One region of the Paenibacillus sp. 2TAF8 genome, then DNA from elsewhere that is predicted to be linked to it. Evidence: riboswitches for the same ligand, from Rfam matches in the RefSeq annotation. Region 1 holds a riboswitch; the other holds the start of a gene.
What was found. A riboswitch is a leader RNA that binds a small molecule or an ion and turns the genes downstream of it on or off. The one in region 1 is predicted to bind glycine.
Positions count from the first base shown of each region.

Region 2: it holds a riboswitch for glycine, as region 1 does, so the genes downstream of both, sdaAB (L-serine ammonia-lyase, iron-sulfur-dependent subunit beta) here and gcvT (glycine cleavage system aminomethyltransferase GcvT) in region 1, are expected to answer to the same signal.

Region 1 covers NZ_JBFRFN010000003.1:252,712-260,612, reverse strand. Annotated here, with positions in the region: gene gcvPB (aminomethyl-transferring glycine dehydrogenase subunit GcvPB) at 1-1,256, opposite strand, end outside; gene gcvPA (aminomethyl-transferring glycine dehydrogenase subunit GcvPA) at 1,343-2,698, opposite strand; gene gcvT (glycine cleavage system aminomethyltransferase GcvT) at 2,695-3,837, opposite strand; glycine riboswitch at 4,082-4,182, opposite strand; glycine riboswitch at 4,186-4,308, opposite strand; gene gcvH (glycine cleavage system protein GcvH) at 4,655-5,047, shown strand; gene AB4Z30_RS06895 (PTS mannitol transporter subunit IICB) at 5,491-6,954, shown strand; gene AB4Z30_RS06890 (BglG family transcription antiterminator) at 7,021-7,901, shown strand, end outside.
Region 2 covers NZ_JBFRFN010000007.1:169,547-177,447, reverse strand. Annotated here, with positions in the region: gene AB4Z30_RS13090 (ATP-binding protein) at 1-1,170, opposite strand, end outside; gene AB4Z30_RS13085 (response regulator transcription factor) at 1,272-1,955, opposite strand; gene AB4Z30_RS13080 (alpha-glycosidase) at 2,323-4,077, shown strand; gene sdaAA (L-serine ammonia-lyase, iron-sulfur-dependent, subunit alpha) at 4,345-5,301, opposite strand; gene sdaAB (L-serine ammonia-lyase, iron-sulfur-dependent subunit beta) at 5,291-5,980, opposite strand; glycine riboswitch at 6,097-6,234, opposite strand; glycine riboswitch at 6,239-6,421, opposite strand; gene AB4Z30_RS13065 (LolA family protein) at 6,713-7,798, opposite strand; gene AB4Z30_RS13060 (sensor histidine kinase) at 7,795-7,901, opposite strand, start outside.

The DNA.
Region 1 (7,901 bases):
CGTTTGGCTACATCCAGTGTACGCACACCGTATTGTTTCAGACCCCGTCCTGACATGACAAATTCATGTTTGCATACACCCGGATACGGAATTTCGTAATGAGGTGCCAGACGAGCCATCATATAATTGGCATTCAACACAGCGCATTCGGATACACGGCGCAGACCCTCCGGTCCATAGGTACGAATGTAAGCATAGGCACGAACCAGGATGCCGAAGTTGCCATAATAAGCTTTGACCCGGCCAATCGATTGAGCTCCTTCGTAATCCAGATTGTATGCGCCCTGATCATTTTGAACAACCATCGGTTTAGGTAAGAACGGAATCAGGCGGCTTTTGACACCGACAGGTCCAGCACCAGGGCCACCACCACCGTGAGGCGTGCTCATCGTTTTATGCAAGTTCAGATGTACCACATCAAAGCCCATATCGCCGGGACGTGTGATGCCCATAATGGCATTGGAGTTAGCACCGTCATAATACAACAGTCCGCCAGCATCGTGCACGATGGAAGCAATCTCTTGAATATCCTTTTCAAACAAACCGAGCGTGTTTGGATTGGTCAGCATGAGCGCTGCGGTATCTGAACCGACTGCAGCACGCAGTGCATCCAGATCGACCAGACCGTCGGCGCGGGACGGAATGGTGACCGTTTCGAATCCGGCTACGGTTGCGCTGGCCGGGTTCGTGCCATGAGAGGAATCGGGCACGATGACTTTGGTACGCAGTTCACCACGGCTTTCGTGATAAGCCCGGATCATCATGAGTCCAGTCCATTCTCCATGTGCGCCAGCAGCAGGTTGCAGGGTGACGGCATCCATACCTGTCAGACCTGCAAGATCATTTTGCAAGGTGTGGAGTAATTCGAGAGCGCCTTGCAGGCTTGATTCATGCTGGTATGGATGGATTTTAGCAAAACCGTTGTAACGTGCTACATCTTCATTGATCTTCGGATTGTATTTCATCGTACAGGAACCGAGTGGATAAAAGCCGTTATCTACCCCGAAGTTGCGGCGGGATAATGCCGTATAGTGACGAATAACATCAACCTCGAATACTTCCGGCAACGCTGCCGCTTCCGAGCGCAGCATTTCCCGGGGAATCAACGCGTCAGCATCCTGACGGGGAACATCACATTCCGGCAAGGAATAGGCCACACGCCCAGGACTGCTCAATTCGAAAATCAGACTTTGTTCTGGAGCCGCGGACGGTGCGACTTGCGGACTGGTTGAGGTTCCTTGGGCTTGTGAGTCCATTCCAGTCTGCTGATTGACTGACTGATGTAGGTTAGATGTTTCCGGTGAAGTACCCGCAATGTTTGCTTTTGTAGTCATTTCCTGAGTCACAGCGATCCCTCCAATACACGTGCGAATTCATCGATCTCTTCTTTGCTGCGTCGCTCAGTAACAGCAATGAGCATATGTCCAGCAAGTTCCGAATAATCACGTCCGAGTTCGTAACCGCCGATGAAGCCTGCATCCAGCAGCTTCAGCTGAAGAGCATCCACATCGGTTCCTTCAGGGAGGTGGATGACGAACTCGTTAAACGTAGGGGCGGTAAAAGTGAGGCTCACTCCGGGAATAGCTGTTAACATATTTCGTGCATAGTGACTCTTCTGCAAATTCAGATCAGCAACATCAATCATGCCTTGTCTTCCCAGGGTAGACATATAGACGGAAGCACTAAGTGCTAATAATGCCTGATTTGAACAGATGTTGGACGTCGCTTTTTCGCGGCGAATGTGTTGCTCGCGGGCTTGCAGCGTCAGCACGAAGCCACGTTTGCCGTTGCGATCGGTCGTCTGGCCGACGATTCGACCAGGAATTCGGCGCATGTGAGCCTGAGATACTGCGAAGTATCCGCAAGTGGGTCCGCCGAGCGAAGCGGCGATTCCGAGGGGCTGTGCATCGCCTACAACGATGTCGGCTCCCAGCTTGCCTGGGGCTTCCAGCAAACCCAGCGACAGCGGGTTGGCACTCACCACGAGCAGTCCTTTGTGCGTGTGCACAAGGTCGGCGGCATGCTTTACATTTTCCACGGCACCGAAGAAGTTCGGGCTTTGAATCATAACCGCCGCAGTATCGTCCGAAATGGCCGCTTGCAGCGCATCCCAATCGGTAACCCCATCTTTATAACCAATCTCTACAATCTCAAGACTTAAGCCGTGTGCATACGTCTGCAGTACTTGGCGGGCTTCCGGGTGGACGGTGCGAGATACAATAAGCTGTTTGCGACGGGTAGCAGCGGCGGCAAGATTGCCTGCTTCTGCAAAAGCTGTTGCACCGTCATACATACTCGCATTGGCTACCGCCATACCTGTCAACTCGCAAATATACGACTGAAATTCAAAGATGGCTTGTAATTCTCCTTGGCTGATCTCAGGCTGATAAGGGGTGTAGGCGGTGTAAAACTCCGAACGGGAAATGACATGGTTTATGACAGAAGGGATGTGATGGTCATAGATGCCTGCGCCAAGGAAACTGGCATGTGTCTCAAAGTTGGCATTGGAGCCAGCCTGTTTAGACATATGGCGTGTTAATGCGTATTCGTCCAGCTTGGAGGAGACAGGCAGCTCGCCCTGATAACGAATCTCCTTCGGGATATCTTTGAATAAATCTTCAAGCGTATCCACGCCGATCGTGGTCAGCATTGCGCTCTGGTCTTGTTCTGTCATGGGGATGTAGCGGTGCTTGCTCATGCTTGCTCAGCTCCTTGGATAGGTGTCTTTAACGTACGTGTCCGTTTATGAAAAGGAGTCTTGACGACCTCGGCTTTTAGCTTTTTGCCACGAATCTCGATCTCCAGCGGAGTGCCTATTGCAGCATGCTTACTGTCAATTAGGGCGAGGCCTAGATTGCGCTTCAAGGTTGGGGACTGTGTACCTGTTGTCACTTCACCAATCTGAACGCCGTCCGCATATATCGGGTAATGTGGCCGCGGAATGCCGCGCTCCAGCACTTCGATGCCAATCAGCTTGCGGGCAGGGCCGTCATTTTTTTGCTGTAATAAAGCTTCGTGTCCGATAAAAGGCCCGGCGTTCAGTTTCACGAACATGCCAAGCCCAGCCTCCAGTGGAGAGATAGTGGGTGACAGCTCCTGACCGTACAAAGGCAACTTCGCTTCGAATCGCAGCGTATCACGCGCACCAAGCCCTGCTGGAACGAGGCCTACATCAGCACCGGCTTCCATCAGTCCGTTCCATACGAGAGCTGCCTGATCTGCTGCAACATATAGTTCAAAGCCATCTTCTCCGGTGTAACCGGTTCGTGATAGCAGCAGCTTTACTCCGCATACCTCGGCATGCTGTACGAAGCGGAACGGTTCGATGGAGCTTGCATCCACCTCTGAACCTGTAGCCTTCGAGAGAATATCGACCGCTAAAGGGCCTTGAAGCGCCAGCAACGCTGTTTGCTCGGAATCATTGGTCATGTTCACGCCAGGTATAATGTGCTCTTGCAACCATGCCCAGTCTTTGTCGATATTGGAGGCATTGACGACCAACATGTAGTGTTGCTCCGCCAGTTTGTAGATCAGCAGATCATCTACTACACCACCATCGGGATAACACATCAGCGTGTATTGTGCCTGACCTGGTACAGTTGCGGTCACATCGTTGGTCGTCATGGTTTGTAAAAAGGCTTCCGCCTGTTCACCCGTTACGGTGAATTCGCCCATATGGGATACATCGAACAGCCCGGCGCGCTCGCGCACGGCTCCATGCTCTTTTTGAATACCGCTAAACTGCACGGGCAACTCCCAACCGCCAAAATCAATGCAACGCACACCTTCATATTGTGCATATAGGGGGAAGAGTGGTGTTCTTAACAAATCGGACATCCAATCACCTCGTCATGGGCCTTTAGCGGGCCGAGTATAGAAAAGAGAATCTGTTAACCGGGTTTCAATTCAATTCCGTCATGTAACAATTAAAGTAACAAGTAAAGTCATAAGTATTTGATTAGTCGTTTATAAAGGCACGTTGCTAGGTAGACGATTCTAAATCCTGCAATTCATTTTTTGGGAAAAAGGAAAAGGACAGGCCAAAGAACCGGCATGCCAAGTAGCACGCTGTATTCTTAGGCTCTGTCCCTTGTACCTGAGAGTTACCCCGCCGTTTATGCAGACAGGTTTCCCCTTGGGTGATCATAACATCCGTATAGGACGATTAGATGCTCTCCAGAGTTGCGTCCTGTAAAAGTCCTTTTGCCTGAGAGATTCACCCCCGCTTGTCGGTGGTTTACTCCTTCGGCGCCGCCTCATGCACATCCCCAAACCGGGTGTACGGGCAATCTCTCCCTTTACATTCATCCGCGGTTCATACGTAGTCCAATTAACTTCAGTTGCTCTTCTCATTAAAACGTGAATCTTACGGTGATGTCAAGAACAATATCATTAAAATTTTGTAAAATACGAATGTTTAATGTTATATTTTCATTAATGTTCGTTTATTTTAAAAGATTGCGCTTACTATTCTAATATTCACCATTATATGCAGAAAGAGTAGTGTGAGGTTACACACGGTGAGGTGTCGAAATTGAAATAAACTGTGAGCTAACTTGACATTTGAATCTGAAATATCATACGCTATTGTTTGGGAAAAAGGTGAAGGTCAAAGAACGCATGCACTCATTAATGAAAAGCGAGGCGGATATCGATGAGCGAATTGAGAAATGATTTCCTGTACAGTAAAGAGCACGAATGGGTGCAAACCGTAGGGGAGGATACCGTACGTATTGGCATTACCGAGTTCGCACAGCATCAGCTGGGTGACATTGTGTTTGTAGAATTGCCTGATCTTGAAGCGGGTGTAAAGGCAGAAGACAGCATCGGTACGATTGAATCCGTCAAAACGGTGTCAGATCTGTTCTCACCCGTCAGCGGCACCATTGTTGCAGTGAATGAAGCTTTGCAGGACTCGCCAGAACTGGTGAATAGCTCTCCTTATGAAGAAGGCTGGATGATCGAAATCCGTGTCGATGGAGATGTAAAAGCTGCATTATCCACATTGCTGAATGCGGATGCTTATCTTAAACATACTGAGGAATAGAATTCGATTGGATCGTCGAGTTGATTTGTACTTATTGACATATATATAATCTCATTTGAATATAAAAATCCTGTTCTTTAAACCTGCGTGAGCTATGGAGCTTGCGCAGGTTTTTTGCTGTTTTTTTACGCATATTGGAGGGGATTGAATAGGAGTGACATAGCATCATGCATAAAAAAATTGCAAACGGACCAAGCTATTTTATTACTTTGCATGTTGTATATGAATAAAGTCATAGGCAAGAAAATCCTTGTGTATCAACGGGTTGAGCATATATTCCTAATTAAAATCGACTACATAATCCAATGTTGTCATCAATGTTCATGACGAAAGTACGCTTTCATTTGATTGAACAGGAAGGGTTTCTCGCTTAGGATTACAGCAGGGGATCAATGATACCCCTTTCATACGAAATAATGACTTGATTCAAGGAGGATAAACCAATGAGTAATTTGGATCAAACATCCAATTCCAAAGGTGGGTTACGTGTTGGTGTGCAACGCTTCGGACGATTCCTGAGCGGTATGGTCATGCCTAATATGGGGGCATTTATTGCTTGGGGATTAATTACAGCGATGTTTATTAAAACAGGATGGTTTCCGAATGCGACAATAGAGCAGCTTGTAGGTCCAATGATTACTTATTTACTGCCGCTCTTGATCGGTTACACCGGGGGGACGATGGTGCATGGCACACGTGGTGGTGTCGTCGGGGCAATTATGACCATCGGTGCCATTGTCGGAACGGATATACCAATGTTCCTCGGGGCCATGATTGCGGGGCCTTTCGGTGCATGGGTCATCAAGAAGTTCGATAAATCCATTGAGGGTAAGATCAGAGCTGGTTTTGAGATGCTGGTCAACAATTTCTCGGCAGGAATCATCGGCGGTATTTTGAGCATCATTGCTCTGCTCGGTATCGGGCCGGCAGTAGAGGCCATTAGTAAAGTGTTGTCTGCTGGCGTACAGGGTTTGATGAACCTGGGCTTGCTACCACTCGTCAATCTGATCATTGAACCGGGTAAAGTATTGTTCCTGAACAATGCCATTAACCATGGGATCTTAACACCAATTGCAACAGATCAGGCAAGAGAATTAGGTAAATCCGTTCTTTACATGCTTGAGTCTAACCCGGGACCGGGACTAGGTATTTTGCTCGCTTACTGTTTCTTCGGTCGTGGAATGGCGAGATCATCTGCACCTGGTGCGGTGGTCATTCATTTCTTTGGCGGGATTCATGAGATTTACTTCCCTTACATTCTAATGAGACCCATTCTGATTCTGGCAGCCATAGCCGGCGGTGTAGCGGGTACATTAACGTTCATGCTAACTGGCGCAGGACTGGTATCGGCACCATCACCAGGCAGTATCATTGCCTATTTCCTGCTGACACCCAAAGGTGGATATATTCCAATGCTTGCCGGGGTTATCGTGGCAGCGGTGGTTTCCTTCCTGATTGCCTCTCTGCTCCTCAAAACCGGCAAACAGAAGGAAGAAGATCTGGAAGCGGCCTCCAGCCGAATGAAAGATATGAAGAGCCAGGGCAATACAGCAAATGCAGCCATCACAGCGGATAACTATGAAGCGAACAGAGTAGCAGATATCGCAACTTCCGTTGCATCCAAGGCAAAAGCAGATGTGAAAAAGATTGTTTTCTCCTGTGATGCAGGTATGGGTTCGAGTGCAATGGGTGCTTCGATTCTGCGCAAAAAAATGAAAACCGAAGGAATTGACGTTGCTGTAACCAACACAGCAATTAGTGAAATTCCGCAAGATGCAGACGTTGTTATTACGCAAAAAACACTAACGGATCGTGCACGTTCAGTAGCACCAAATGCAGAGCATATATCCATTGACAACTTCCTAAAAAGCCCGGAATACGATGCGCTTGTTGAACGTTTGAAGTAAAAGGGAGCAGACTGCGAACCAGCTTCAAATAAGGGCAGCCGTTTTCCCAGAGCCGGAGGCTGAGATATGAGTATTACCAAAAGACAACGTGAAATCGTGGAATTCCTGTTGGAGCATCCCCATGAAATCACGGCGGGTGAAATTGCGGTTGAAGTAAAAGTGAGTACACGTACCGTGCATCGTGAGCTGTTGATGATCGAACAGTGGCTTGAACCGCTTGGTATGCGATTGGAAAAAAAGTCGGGAACCGGAATACGTATTGATTCCGGTTCAGATGACCTCAGTGCATTACGCCAGAAACTGGAGGGTAATGAATATGTAGAGTTTACGCCTGAAGAGCGTAAGCTCTTCATGCTTTGCATCCTGCTGGATGAAGCTGAACCGGTTAAACTGCTCGCTCTCGCTTCGGATCTGAAAGTGACCGTTTCGACGGCCACCACCGATCTGGACGATCTGGAATCACGTATTCGGCAGGCGGGTCTGAAGCTTGTTCGAAGGCGAGGCTATGGTGTCAAAATTACCGGAAGTGAAGCGATTCATCGCAGAGCCATTGCAGCGCTTGCTTTGGAAGTGCTAGATGAGTCGGATCTCTTTGGTAGACAGCCTGAGCAAGGAGGTTCCATCGTTAATCAAAAATTGCTCAGCATGATCGGTCACAGCGATGTGCTTACCATTGAAAATGCATTGTGGCAGCCGGATATCGAATGGCTTGAAAAGATACCCGAACGGCAGTACATGAAATTGCTCATTCAGTTATCGGCTGCTGTGGTTCGGATACGTAAAGGTTTTAATATAGAACGTTCTTCGTCAGGTGCTAAAACGGCTGAAGGCACTGAAATCGTGGCGGTGCAGCATGAACAGAGAGTGCCAGCTTTCATGGCTTCGCGACTCTGTAGCGTCCTATCCTCACAGCTTGAAGTCAGCTTCTCGGATGAGGAGCAAGCCTA
Region 2 (7,901 bases), on a different contig from region 1:
CGGAGTTTCCGGTAGATCAATATCGATCTCGAACTCCTCTTTCTCCCACACCGGGTACCAGGAGGCTGCAGCTTCTCTAATCATCCGCAGCACATCTTTCCGCTCCAGCTTTAATGTGTACCTTCCACTAGCCAGCAGATTAAAAGAGAGCATATTATCGATCAATTCACCGAGATCTTGCATTTTGCCTTCCATACGGCTCAACGCATGAACACCTTGTTCACTGAGGTTTTCTTTGTGTAATGCATGCATGTGCCCTCGAATTACGGTCAATGGTGTTCTCAAATCATGCGATAATCCTGCAACTAACCGTTTACGTAGCTGTTCTTCTTCCCGCTCACGCTGGCGGCTGCCCGTTAACTGATGAACCATCTGGTTAAAGGACTCCTCCAAATGTCCAATCTCATCCGACCTTCGAACATCTACAGGAAGCGGTATACCCTCCTTACTCGGAGTGACCATTGCTGACTGCAAATGAATCAGCCTTTTGCGAATTTTAGCGAAGAATAAAACGGACATAATGATAAAGATCACAAACACAATCAGCATCACTGCCCCAAAATAGACAAATTCGAGTAGCCCGTTACTGGAGGACTTCTGGAGCATGTTACGAGGGATTTCTATGACCATAAACCCTTGTCCCTTATTTACATTCCCCCCACCAATAAAAGCTACAATGGTTAGAGGATCACGAAAATTTGCTTTTTTCATGAACTCTACCGTGTAATTTGCGGTCCATACTGCAGGAATTCGGGTCTCTTCCGTCTTGCCGGTTGGCAGAGGCCATTTCAACACAACATCTGTACTTGGAGCCTCCGGCTTCCCTGATGTCATGTCCAAAGGTTTGGATGACCTCGACTTCAACACCTTCGTCCCTTCTCCACCAAGCACCATTGTCGTTCTGCCTGTTGCGTCTACACGATACATGGCTGATTTGGGATACTTCTTCTGCAGCTCTTTCATTCGCGCATTAATAATTGAATCAGATGATCCATCCAGTTTTTTAGATTCAATTGCCCAAAGGCTGGTGATTTGATCAGAGTCACCGTAAGGCGCATCTTCAACAGGATTTACATGATTGATAATTACAACGAAAACCGTAGCTACCACAGGGACCACAACAGGTACAAACAGTACAGCCGCCAAAATCAGAAGCATATATCTGGACATCAGAGATCGTCCAAACTTTATTTTGGGCCGCATAGGCCGTTCCTTGTTGCTTTCTCTGTTTTGTTCGGACTTTCTGGCCTTCCGTTCTTTCACCCACTTGATCATGGCTTCTTCACGCGGTAACCTACACCGCGCACGGTCTGAATAATAACCGGATTCGCCGGATCAAGCTCCAGCTTCTCGCGCAAATGCCGGATATGCACCATTAACGTTTTGTCCCCGTCCAGATAAGGCTCGTTCCAGACCGCTTCATAAATCTGTTCTTTGGTACGGATCATGCCCATATGCCGGAGCAAATAAGCGAAGATGTGGAATTGTTTGCCTGATAGTATAATCTCTTCTCCCGTCTGCTCATTGACGATCCGGTTATCTTGCTCATAGATCGACAGATGATCGAGCGTAAGAACGGCTTCACTGGATACCACCGTGCCTGCCTTCCGTAGCTGAACCTCGATTCGCGCAGCAAGCTCGTCCGGATGGAACGGTTTGGTCACATAATCATCGGCAAAATCAAGCCCATGCAGTTTGTCATCAATGGATGTTCTAGCCGAGAGCATGACGATGGGCACAGCAGGATGTTCTTTTTTTAAACGTTGCCCTACCGTAAACCCGTCAAGCCCCGGCAACATAACATCCAGTATGACCAGAGAACAGTCTAACGCAGCCTCAGCGGCACCTTCACCACTTCCAAGCCAGACAACCTCATACCCGCGCTCCTCCAGATCTTCCCTCACCCATGTTGCAATTTCCGTATCATCCTCGATGTATAACAGTTTAGTTTTCATCTATGTACTCGTTTCCTTTCCATCCTCTTTGGGTTAATGATATATCTGGGCAAAGTTGCTTATCTGTATTGATTTTAGTTTTGATATTGTGACTTTGATTTCGAAGTAGAGACGCTTTCTCGCTAGATTAAATGCAAACCCAACTGCACAAGCTACAATGTCTGTTACCTTGGCTTGATTGCCATCTCAAATTGATTCGTTGGAGTCAGCCTTCTCTTTTTATACCTTCATTATAACGCAATCTGCAGTTACGTAGTATGAGGCCACATGTTTCAATAATTACGATTTACATACTCTACGCACTTCCTGAATGTCTAATATTCTTTACTTTTTATACTTCATTTACATCTGACGGGAGGAACTTCACATGCTGCTCGAAGCTATATTTCATCAACCCAAACGGAACTGGGCTTATGCCTATGATCAGGATACAATCCGCTTGCGTCTGCGTGCCAAAAAGAATGATCTCACCGAGGTGTATGCTCTGACAGGAGACAAATATGCATGGGAAGAAACCCGAGATATGGTTCCTCTGACCAAATTCACGTCAGACACTATGTTTGACTACTATGAAGGGGAAGTGAAACCGCCATATCATCGATTGAAGTATGCTTTTCTGCTCAAAAGTGGCGATGAACAGATCTGGATGACCGAGACGGACTTCCAGGAAGAAGAGCCGGGGGATCCGGGCCGCATGTTCCAGTTCCCTTATATTCATGCCGGAGCTGTTTTCACACCCCCGGCGTGGGTGAAAGATGCCGTGTTCTATCAGATTTTCCCCGAGCGATTCGCAAATGGCGACGCTTCAATTAATCCCAAAGAAGTCGAACCTTGGGGCGGCGAACCTACGCCTTTCAACTTCTTTGGCGGTGACTTGCAAGGTGTGATCAATCATCTCGATTACATCAGTGAACTGGGTATCAACGCAATCTACTTTACTCCTATCTTTGAAGCTACAACCAATCATAAATATGATACCGAAGACTATCTTCGTGTAGACCGTCATTTCGGTGATGCAGATACAGTGAAACATTTGGTGAAGCTGTGCCATGAGCGTAGCATTCGTGTGCTGCTGGATGCGGTGTTCAATCATTCAGGCAAAACGTTCGCCCCCTTCCTCGACGTGCAAAAATACGGTTCCGATTCCAAATACAAAGACTGGTTCCATGTGCATGAATTCCCGCTGGACGTGAAGGATGGCATTCCGACCTATGAGACATTCGGCTTTGAACCCCATATGCCTAAGCTGAATACGGAGAATCCCGATGTGAAGGCCTACTTGCTGGAGGTAGCCGAGTATTGGATTAAAGAAGTAGGCACCGACGGCTGGCGCCTCGATGTAGCCGATGAAGTGGATGATGCCTTCTGGCGGGATTTCAGACGTGTCGTCAAGGCAGCCAACCCGGACGCCTACATTCTGGGCGAGATATGGAACGAATCTTCTGCCTGGCTGCAAGGTGATCAGTTCGATGCTGCGATGAACTATCCATTCACCTCAGCTGTAAATTCTTTCTTTGTGGAAGAAAAGATGCACGCCGAACAATTTGCCAATGCCATTGGGCGCCAGTTATCCCGCTACCCGCTCCAGGCGAGCGAGGTGGCGTTTAACCTACTGGATAGTCACGATACGCCTCGCCTGCTTACGTTATGCGAAGGGGATCAACGCAAGATGAGGCTGGCTGCCTTGTTCCAATTCACTTACATGGGGGCACCCTGCATCTATTATGGTGACGAGATTGGCCTCGACGGCGAACATGATCCGGGATGCCGTAAATGCATGGAATGGGATGAAACGAAGCAAGATCGGGAGTTACTCGGCTTTTATCAGAAGTTGATTGCTCTACGTTATGCGCATCCTGCACTGCGTGCAGAAGGCACGGTTCGTTTCCTGCAAGCTCAGGCAGGCGGTAGTCAGGTTGTGATGGAGCGCCAAAGTGCAGATGAGCGCATTCTGGTTCTGTTCAACCGTTCGGAGGAAACCGCCATCGTTGAACTGGATGCAGGAAGCCAGCCTTGGACTGAGCTGTTTGAAGGTAATCATCGCACCGCTCTGGACAACGGCGTGCTTGCAATCGAACTGCCTGCCTACGGCTATGCAGTTATGTGCACCGAAGTAGAGTAGAGCAGGGTGCATTGAAAAGGGCCTAAATAAAAACGTCTACCTCACCCTGTTGGACTGTTGATAGCAGATAAATAGCTTGGCTGATCTATCATCCCAAACCAAAATAAACTAAAACAAGCGTTCTGCAATCCTGAGCTATTCAGGTTGAAGTACGCTTGTTTTTTATAATTTATTCGTGTTATGTGGTGTAACGACCATACTATTTACTATCACTAGTCGATAAGCACCCCGAATCAATTCCTAATCCCATGACCCGGCAAGCTCTTATTACTTCTCATCCATTTCCGGTTGTACTCCCGGTGCTTCTGAATCTGTTTCTGATGTCTCTTCCGGCTCTGCCCGCTTCGCCTTAGGTTTCGCCAGCTTCTGCATCATCTTGCGGCCTGTAGGTGTCTGGGCCAGCCCACCCTGCGCTGTCTCGCGGTGACGGCTTGGCATGGCACTGCCTACCTCCAGCATAACGTCGATCACTTCGTCCGACGGAATGGCACTGCGTACGCCAGCGAGCGCCATATCAGCCGCAGCCAGTGCAGTAACGGCTCCGAGTCCGTTGCGCACAATACAAGGAATCTCTACAAGCCCGGCAACCGGATCACAGATGAGGCCCAGTGTATTTTTCAAAGCCAAGCCCACAGCATGCACAACCTGCTCCGGTGTTCCTCCACGAAGTTCCACCATGGCTCCGGCAGCCATGCCGATCGCAGAGCCAACCTCGGCCTGACAACCACCCTCAGCACCAGAAATAAATGAATTGTTGGCAATAACATAACCGATGGCTCCGGCGCAGAACAATCCATTCACCAGATGTTCATCCGTCCAACCGAAGCGTTCCTGCGAGCTAATAAACACACCCGGAATGATGCCGCAAGATCCTGCCGTTGGCGTAGCCACGATACGTCCCATGGAGGCATTCACCTCCGATACACACAGTGCATAGGCCATAGCAAGGGCAGAAGCATCACCAGAGCATGTCTCGCCTTGGCGAATGTATTCGGCCATCTTTTTCCCGTCTCCACCTGTCAGTCCGCTCCGCGAGGTTGTATCTTCTGTAAGTCCTTTACGAACCGCTTCCTTCATCACCTGGTAGTACTCCGACATCTGTTTCACCACGTCAGCTTCCGGTGTATTCGTCTCCTGCACCTGCTCTTCAATCATCAGCTGTGCAATCGTTTTGGACTCCGCAGTGCAGATGGTATTCAATTCATGCAAATGTTTAAACCGCATTCGGATCAACCCCTCTCTTCAGATCAATCACACGAATATTGAGCACATGATCCAGTGAACGCAATCTTTTCAAAATCTCTTCACTTGGCGGAGCATCCATCTCCATTGCAGTAAGCGCTTCACCATCACGGGCTTTCCGATCCACTTGCATATACCCGATGTTCACTCCGGAAGAGCTGATCGTTGAGGTTACGGATGCCAGAACACCTGCTTTATCCGCATGACGCAAAACAAGTGTTGGAAACTCTCCGCTGATCTGTACACGAAAATCATTCAGTGCATGGACAGACACGCTGCCGCCACCGATAGATGCGCCTATTAATGAGCATTCCCGTTCGCCGTGCCACAATTCAATCTTAACTGTGTTCGGGTGAGGAGCTGGCAGACCACTGGTGTAAAATTCAACTTCCATACCTGCTTCAACTGCATACTGTTCTGCATCTGGTATACGCGGATCATCCGTAACGTAGCCCAGCAAACCTCCGATCAGAGCCAGATCGGTACCGTGTCCCTGATAGGTATCTGCAAATGAGCCGTATAATGTAAGCCGAGCTCGTTCCGGAGTGCACCCCAGCCACTGACGCGCAATTCGGCCCAGCCTTGCAGCACCCGCTGTATGTGAACTGGATGGCCCCGTCATCGACGGGCCAATAATCGAAAAAACATCTTTAAATCGCACCTTGTAACCCTCCAATTGGTTTCGTCATCGTTCTCCAGACAAGAAGACCACCATTATGTTCCTGATTTACTGAATGATGACATAAAAAAAGGACAGAAGAAGGCCGTTAGCCCTCTCTCTGTCCTTGATACCTGAGAGTTTCATGATCGCTGCACCGGTTAAAACAGATCAAGTACATTCACATACAAGTCTGTTCAACGTGCTAACCCATCATATTCCCCTTGGGTGGCGCTTCTTCCGCGCACTCTCCAGAGTTGCGTCCAACGACGGTACGTTTACCTGAGAGATTAACAGTTATGCCGGGTGCATAACCACTTGCTCCTTCGGTGCCTTAAGCGGACTTACTAAAGTACGGTTTCGCAGCATCTGTACGATGTAAATTACTGATCTGTACCGTATTGTATTTATTCAGCCCGCTCAGGTCTCTCCCGCTCGTTATCATTCGCTGTATTCTGTTCATTCATTATAAAAGTTAATCATACTGGCATGTATTCAATCATATACAGCGTAATATGCCGCACTGTATATGTCAACAAAAGTGACGTAATCATACGGACCTGTATTGTAAGATCTCTGGATAATGGAAAATAACGATTCAACAGGATTGCCAAGGCAGGTTTTACCTGGAAATAAAAGATTTATATTTTCTATATCTATATCTATAATTTCTATATTTATATGCATCCTCTGATCGTAATGTTCAGCGTTCCCCGCACTCGCATATTAGTCACCTTACTTCGAAAACTGTAGAGATTCAGCCCACGACTGTAGTTTTTCAGCTGTCCATGCTTCATTCTCTCCCATGATCGAGTACCGCAGCCCATCCTCCGTCCATGACAAATTACGAATCATCGACATATATGAGCCTTCTGTATCACGGACTGTTGTTATCTCCTCATCCGGCAGCAGCTTTTCATCAACATTTTCCTCAGGTGCTTTAAATACGGTTATACTGATCTCAGGCTTGTCATTCTTCACATAGTATAACGTTACCTCATCCCGGCTATGTTCACCCATGGAAGAAGTCATCTCAATTCTCGATAATTGCAGATCTCCCTCCGCGTATTGTAAGAATGGCTTTCCTACGGCCTTCTCTGCTTCTTCCATTGTAATCTCTTTGTTATTCATTACATCATTCATTTTTTTCACTTCAACGTCTGCAGGAATGTCCAATGTAAACGTCTGATCCGTGAACTCAGGATTATAATCGATCACGTCATACAGAATCTCGGATTTGGTATCGCCATACGTACTCGTCGCTTTAATAACGGTCCACTTCTTGGGATCTATCCAATACTGGGATGACATTAACAACGAATTTCCATCTTTAGGGGTCAATTCGATGTGCATTACTTCACGATTTTGAAGCTTTTCTTGCCCCAGCATCTTCACGTTGTGAGTATCACGCATTCGTTCCAGTTGATCCAGCAGCATTTGCTTCTGCGTTGGGTTAGGTTCTTGCTGGAGTGTTGATGAGTCCATCGAAAATGCAGTCTTGGCCTCTTTTTCATAGAGCAGAATCTCCGACCCGTTGTGAACCGCATAGCTTACATTCCCACCGTCCTCTGTTTCAATCCGCTTTTGTCCTGTTTTTCCGTCCACCCATTCTTTCACTTGTATCGTGTTAGTAATCTGCTCATCTGTCCACATCTTCAATACACCTTCTGCGTAGTAGGATGCTTGCTCCGACTCGGCAGTAATAATTTTCTCAATCATATCGTCCCCTGACATGCCAAGCAGTTCCTTTTCGGCACAACCCGCAAACAGTGAACCTGCGATCAAGGCTACCCCTAGTACTTTCCATCCACTTTTAATCATAATCCTTCATCCTCCTTCGTTAATATCTCTGAAAAACCACCATTTCCTAGTTCCGGCAACCCGCATACTGCTACAGTTCCGTAATGTTCCGAGGACCACATGC